DNA from 2 places in the Delftia sp. BGA-UO-ETr-SB1 genome. Region 2 is predicted to be linked to the other one. Evidence: riboswitches for the same ligand, from Rfam matches in the RefSeq annotation. Region 2 holds a riboswitch; the other holds the start of a gene.
The links. A riboswitch is a leader RNA that binds a small molecule or an ion and turns the genes downstream of it on or off. The one in region 2 is predicted to bind cobalamin.

Region 1: it holds a riboswitch for cobalamin, as region 2 does, so the genes downstream of both, AC57B5_RS23175 (TonB-dependent receptor) here and AC57B5_RS06155 (TonB-dependent receptor) in region 2, are expected to answer to the same signal.

What each region holds. Positions count from the first base shown of each region.
Region 1 is NZ_JCAQOW010000006.1:960,789-964,189, reverse strand. Features, by position in the region: gene AC57B5_RS23175 (TonB-dependent receptor) at 1-1,620, opposite strand, end outside; cobalamin riboswitch at 1,750-2,030, opposite strand; gene AC57B5_RS23170 (CHAD domain-containing protein) at 2,069-2,950, opposite strand; gene AC57B5_RS23165 (YbaK/prolyl-tRNA synthetase associated domain-containing protein) at 3,008-3,401, opposite strand, start outside.
Region 2 is NZ_JCAQOW010000004.1:1,250,538-1,253,938, forward strand. Features, by position in the region: gene AC57B5_RS06155 (TonB-dependent receptor) at 1-2,068, opposite strand, end outside; cobalamin riboswitch at 2,190-2,507, opposite strand; gene AC57B5_RS06160 (2OG-Fe(II) oxygenase) at 2,526-3,209, opposite strand; gene alkB (DNA oxidative demethylase AlkB) at 3,228-3,401, opposite strand, start outside.

The DNA of each region.
Region 1 (3,401 bases), on a different contig from region 2:
GCTGATGGTGTTCTGGAACAGGGCCGCATCCACGCGCCAGCCGGGCTGCTGCAGCGCGGCGCCGACCTCGATCTGGCGGCTGGTCTCGGGCTTGAGGTTGGGGTTGCCGAAGGTGCGGCCACCGCCGACGGCCGTGAAGTCCGAGGCCAGCTCCGTGGCCGTGGGCGCGCGGAAACCCGTGGAGGCCGCAGCGCGCAGCGTGAGCCGGTCCGTGGCCTTCCAGGTGGCGCCGGCCGACCAGGTGTGGTTGTCGTAGTCGCGCGTGCTGGCCTGGGCCAGGGCCAGGTTGGGCGTATCGTCGAAGCGCGTCGTGCCCCAGGTCTTGCGCAGGCCGGCACGCAGCGTGAGGCGATCGTCGAACAGGGTCTGCGCGTCCTCGAAGTACAGCGCGTGCACCTGCTCGGTCTGGTTGTTGTCGTAGGGCGCGACCTGGCCCGCCGGGCCGCCGGGCATGGCGACGCGCAGGCGGTCGGAGCGCAGCTTGCTGCGCTCCCAGTCAAAGCCCATCAGCAGGTCATTGGTCTGGCTGACACGCAGGCGCGGCTGAAAGCGCAGGCCCGTGGCGTCCAGCTGGCGGTGGTTGTAGTCGCGCGCCGTGCCGGGCACGGCGCTGTTGCCCGAGCGGATCACGGGCGATGCCCAGTTGAACTCGTCGGTATCGACCAGGCTGTAGAGGTGGGTCGTCCAGCTCAGGCGCTGGCCGGGCAGTGCGCCCTCGTAGGTCAGGTCCAGCGAGCGGTTGCTGCGGTTGTCTCGGCTGTAGATGTTGGCGCCGGATCCGCGAAAGCCCGCGTTGTAGATGCCGTCCGTGCGCAGTTGCAGCTCCACGCGGTGCAGCTCGTGCAGCTGCCAGCCCAGGGCGCCGCTGGCGCCGCGCCGCTTCCAGCCCGTGTTCTCCATGCGCGTGCCGCCGTCGCCCGACTCGTAGTCGCCGCGCCCGCCTGCGCTCACGCCGAAGTACCAGTCGAAGCGGTCATTGGCGCCGGCCGTCTGCGCATCGGTGCGCCACAGGTCCCATGAACCGGCCTGGACCTGGGCACGCGTGCCGGGTGCGGTAGCTCCCGTCTTCATGATGATGTTGACCACCCCGCCCATGGCCTGGCTGCCGTAGATCACCGAGGACGGGCCGCGCACGATCTCGATGCGCTCCACATCCGAGGGGCTGAGCTTGGACAGGTTGGCCGTGCCCGCGCGCCGGCCGTTGACCAGCACCAGCACCTGGCTGCGGAAGTCGCGCCCCTGGCCGTCGGTGGAGGCGCCGCGCAGGTTCATCGAGGTCTGGGCCGCCGTCCATTCGCTGAGAAAGCCCACGGCGTTCTCGGCCAGCAGGTCGGTGACCGAGCGCGCGCTGGAGCGCTCTATGGCCTCGCGGTCGATGGTCTGCGTGGTGCCCGCGATGCGGCTGCGCGCCTCGGGCCGCGCGGTGGCGGTCACGAAGACGGCGTCCAGCGCATCGTCGGCGGAGTCCGTGGATCGGCCCGAGGCCGGCTCCTGCGCGGCGCCGGCCGCTGCAGCGCAGCTGGCCAGCAGGACGGCGGCCGCTACGGGCCGCAGGCTGGAGACAAGAGGGAGAACAGAGAGAAGGCCGGAGGAATCGGCGGCCGAAGAAGCGAAGCGCATGCGTTGAACCCAACTGCCCCACTCACCCGCGGGGCCTATCGTCTGAACCACGCCGCACAGCGCGCACGCCGGAGCCGGCCACGGCAGCGCAGGCTGGGGCCGGACCGGACAGGCGCACTCCCGCGGCGTCCGAAAGCAATGCAGAAGGCCGGTATCCGGGCTTGCGGAACGCTGCGGCGCGCAGGGTGGGCGCGCTGCGGCAGGCATCCCCGCCTTCCCATGCCCGAGAAGGACACAGTGGCTTGCGGCGCGTGGTTTGTGGGGCGTCCGCGTGGGGAGTTGTATTCCGCTGACCGTTGCGGGGGCAGCGCAGGCATTGCGAGCGGCCACCTCGATGGCATCGCGCACCTGCTTCCCGTTGAACCCCTGGCCGGTGAACGGCATGGGGCACCTTCAGCAACAGCGCACCGCCACGGCCCAGGGGCTGCGGCGGTGCGCCAGCGGCGGATTATCGCCCAGCCCAGAAGCCCGGCACCCGGGCCAGCGCCCGCAGCGCGCGACGGCTGCTGCGCGCGCTGGTGGCCAGGCGGGCCTGCAGGTAGCCGGCGGCGAACCAGGCGCGCGGATCCGTGCCGGCCTCGTCACGAAAATGCTCCGCCGCCACGGCCATGTCGTTGTGCAGGCCCAGCGCGTCCTGGGCGGGCACCAGCGCCTCGGCAAAGCGCCGGCCCTTTTTGCCGGGCCACATTCCGGGCGCGAATTCCCGCGCAAAGTCCGCCAGGTAGCGCAGGCGCTTGAGCCGCTTGCGCACGCGGTGCTGCTGCGCCAGCGACAGGCGGTCGAAGTGCCGGCCGTCGCGCAGCACCTGGCGGTGCAGGCGCGCCAGCCGCCGTGCCAGGTACTTGCGCGTGCCTGTGGCGGACAGATGGGCAAAACGGGCCGATGGCTCTGCCTGCGGCGCCTGCGCCAGCGCCTGGATCTCGGCCAGCGCCTGGAGGAATGGCGGCTCGCGCACGGCAGCGGCTGCATCCGCCTGCACGGCCTGCGGCGCCTGCCAGTCGCACAGGGGCGCATGGGCTGCCTGCAGCAGCGGGCGCACCACATCGGCCAACGTATCAGCATCGCGCAGCGTGCCCAGCTGCGCAAAGGCCTGGGCCAGGGGTTCATCCCATTCGGCGCGCATGTCCGGCGCCAGCCCCGCGCACTCACGCAGCACGGTGCGCAGGCGCCGCATGGCCACGCGCAGCTGGTGGATGGTCTCGGCATCGTTGCCACCGCCCTCCAAGACCGCCAGATGCGACTGCACCTGGGCCAGGGCAGCAGCCAGCGCCGCACGCACAAAGCCGGCCGCATCGGGCCGGTCAGGGTGCTGCTTCGCAGGGGTGGACATGGTCAGGAGAGGGTGTGCGGGCGTTGCTGCGATTGTGGGCACCGCCCGGCCCCCGGGTCAATCGGCGCCATCCCCGCTCAGGCTGTGCAGCGCGGGCCGGGCAATGCGCACATAGTCGGCCGAGTCCAGCACGATGGAGCGGTCCAGCCGGCCTGCGTTGAAGGCGATCTCGCCAAAGCGCTCGACCAGGGCCGGGTCCACCACCAGGCGCACCTGCGGGTTGAAGGAGAACGGCGGCACCGATCCCATCACGCAGCCCGTGGCGGCCTGGGCCTCCTCGGGCGAGGCCAGCGTGGCCTTGCGCACGCCCACGGCCTGGGCCAGGCGCTTGAAGTCCAGCTTGCGGTCGCCGGGCAGCACGGCCAGGAACAGCTGAGGATCGCCCGCACCGGCCGCGTCGCGGCTCTTGCAGAGCATGGCCTTGGCGCCCTGGCCGGGGGCGGTGCCCCGG
Region 2 (3,401 bases):
CGGCCAGGTTGCGGCCGATCAGGCTCAGGGTGGTGCGCGGGTCCACCTGCCAGCTCAGCGCGGCGTCGGCCACGGTGTAGGCGGGCAGGTTCACGGTATTGGCGTTGTTGCCAAAGCGGTCACCCACGTAGCGCAGGCCCAGCGAGGCTTGCCAGGCGCCCACGCGGTAGTGGCCCCAGAGGTTGGCCGTGGTCTTGGCCACGTTCTGCGGACGGTTGCCTGCGCGGTTGCCGCCAGCCTCGATGAGCTTGTCGAACTGGGCGTCCACGTACGACAGATTGCCCTCCAGGCGCAGCGCGGGCGTGGCCTGGAAGGCGGCAGTGGCTTCCGCCCCGCGCGAGGACTGGCTGCCGCCCTGGATGGAGATGGCCGGCCGGTCCGGGTCGCGCGTGATGATGTCGTCCTTCTTGATGTCGAACACGGCCAGCGTCCATTCGCCGCGCCCGCCAGCCACCTGCTGCTTGATGCCGATCTCGGCCTGGCGGCCCTTGCTCAGCTTGTAGGCCGTGTTGGCCAGGTTCAGCGACACCAGGCTGTTGACGGGATCGTGTCCCGAGCTGATCTGCCCATAGACATGGGTGTTGCGGGCCAGCTCATAGGTCAGGCCCAGGCGCCAGGAGGTGGCGGCCAGCGTCTTGTTGAAATCCGTGCCGCCCACCAGCGAGTGGCTGGCAAAGTCGTAGACATCGCGGCGCAGGCCGGCCATGGCCAGCCAGCGGTTGCTGATGCGCCAGGCATCTTCCAGGTACAGGGCATGCTGGGTCACGCCGGTTTCTGTCTTGGCGGCGGTGAGATCGGGGCTGGCCCAGCTGCCATGCACGGGATCCCAGGCCGAGACCGTGGACGAGCCGCCATAGGGCGAATTGTTGGACAGCCGCAGGTTGATGCGCGCGGCCTCCCAGCCCATGGCGATCTTGTGCGAGCCCCGGTCCACGTTCAGGCCCAGGCGGTTGCCGGTCTGCTCCAGGTCGTGCAGGATTTCCAGGTAGTCGGAGCGGCCCACGGTCCAGGTGGCGGGGTTGAGCGCGTAGGCCTCGATGTTGCGCCAGTGGCGGTCGGACTTCACGTGATACAGCTCGTTGCGCACCGTCAGCCAGTCATTGGCCTTCCATTGCACCTTGGCGCGCAGGCGCTCGTCGGCATAGCGCAGCACGCTGTCTTCGGCGTTGTAGTTGCGGTCGCGCAGCGACTCCACCACCTTGCCGTCCAGGCCCGGCGTGCCCCAGTAGCGGCTGGGCTTTTGCACGCTGCGGTCGGCAATCAGGTCGATCTGCAGGTCGCTCGTGGGCTCCAAGCGCAGCGTGCTCATGAACTTGCCGTTGCGCGACTGGTCCAGATCGCGCTCGCCTGCGCTTCGGGCGGTGTAGCTGTCGATGCGGTAGCTGGCATAGGCGCCCAGGGCGCCGGTCACGCCCAGGCCCAGGCGCAGCGTGTCGTCCGTGCCCGCGCCCATCAGCACCTCGGCCGAGCTCGTGCGGCTGGGCTGCTTGCGGATGGCGTTGACCGTGGCGCCCATGGTGCCGCTGCCGTACATCAGCGAGGCCGGGCCGCGCAGCACGTCGATGCGCTCGTAGCCCCAGCTGTCACCCGGATAGGCCGTGGTGCCGGCGGCCACGCCCAGCACCATGCCGTCTTCGGCCACGCCCACGGAGTTCACGCCCGCAAAGCCGCGGCTGCTGAAGGACAGGCCGCCATTGCCCGGCGTGCTGCTGGAGGTCAGGCCCACGGTGCGCGTGACGGCGTCCACCAGGGCGTAGTCGCCGCGCTCCTGCATCTGCTCGGCAGAAACACCATCCACGCTGGCCGGCACTTCTTGGTTGGAGACGCCGGTATGGCTGGCAGAGCGCGCAGGCTGGGCCAGTTGCTGGCCGATGCGTTCGGCCTGCCCGGTGACCTGGACCTCGGGCAGGGCGGTTGATGGGGGCGTTGGCGTGGGCGTTTGGGTTTGAGCCTGCGCCGGCAGGCAGATGAAGGCACAGGCCAGGGCCAGCGGGCTCAGCCGCACGGAAAGGGACTGGGCAGCGCGAGCGCTGGAAACCCTGGAAAAGGAAGAATGCATTTCGAACATCGGTCTTCGACCGTCTGATGCGAAAGCAAGGCACTGCCACCTCTCCAGCCAGCGTGGGAGGAAAGGGCGCAGGACGTTGCCATCCGCACCCCGCAGACAGTCAAGAAAACGCCTGCACAGCAGGCGCGAAACGCAGCAGGCCGGTCTCCGGGCTCACAAGCGGCGCAAGGACATGCCTTGCGCCCAGCGCCCCGTCTTCCCAATCCACCCGCGAAAAGCTGCATGTTGCAGACCACGCCATGAACCAGTGACAGCCTGTCATCGCCCCCCGCAGGGTTGCGGAGACTGGCGGGACAGGCATGGAGCGCCTTGACTTGTTTACCGTTGCGGGGGCAGCCAAGGCCTGTGCCGGCAGCGCAAAAAGCATTTGCTGGCAGTCACCTTGTTCCCGTTTCATCCCCATGGCTGGCATGTGGACACCTGTTGCACGGATGCCTTTGCAGGCGCGGCATTATAGCTAGCGCTCTGTTTGCAGAGCCTTGGGCGCCTGGGGCACGTCGTGCAAAAGCAGCTCCAGACCCAGCCACTCGCCACGGTGAACGCGGCTGATGGCATGCCGCAGGTGCACACGGTAAAAGCCTGCCGCACCGCGCACCGGGCGCGGCCCCGTGGCGATGATGGCCGCATCCCCCAGGCCCAGCGGCAGCACCATGGGGCGCGATTGCATGCGCGGGCGCTGCTCGGTCATCACGAATTCGCCGCCCTCGAAATCCTGGCCCGGCCGGGACAGCAGCACCACCAGCTGCAGCGGAAAGACCTGCGCACCTTCGCCGTACGAGCGCAGCGGGGCATGGCCCGCTTGCGGCACGCGCAGCAGATGTGGCTGTGGCTGCGGCTGCGTTTGGCCTGCTTGCCGGCCCTGACGCATGAAATCCTCGAAGCAGCCTGGCAACCCAGGCTGCAAGCCCATGTGTTCGCGCCAGCGGTTGGCCAGGGCCAGCAGATGCCCATACAGCACCGGGCGCCATGCCTGCACGCAGGGCGGCAGGCCAGACGCGGCGGCCGCCTCGCGGGCCAAGGCGCGGCTTTCATCCGCAGTCAGCAGCTGCGGCAGCAGGGCATGGCCTTCGGCATCGAGCTCAGCGGCAATCCGCGCCCAATCCAGGCGGGCGAAGCGATCCTGGCTGTTGAGCCTGTCCATTTCAGACCGTCCAACCATTCAGCCCGCCTTGCGAAAAGTGAGATTGATGCGCCGCCCGCCCAGCAGCGGGTGAGGCTGGTCCTTGAGCGGCAATACGCCGTGGTGGCGCAGCCGATCCACGCCGCCCCAGACCACCACGTCGCCATGCTGCAGCGGCACCCTGGCCGTGCTGTCCGCGCGCGCCAGTCCTCC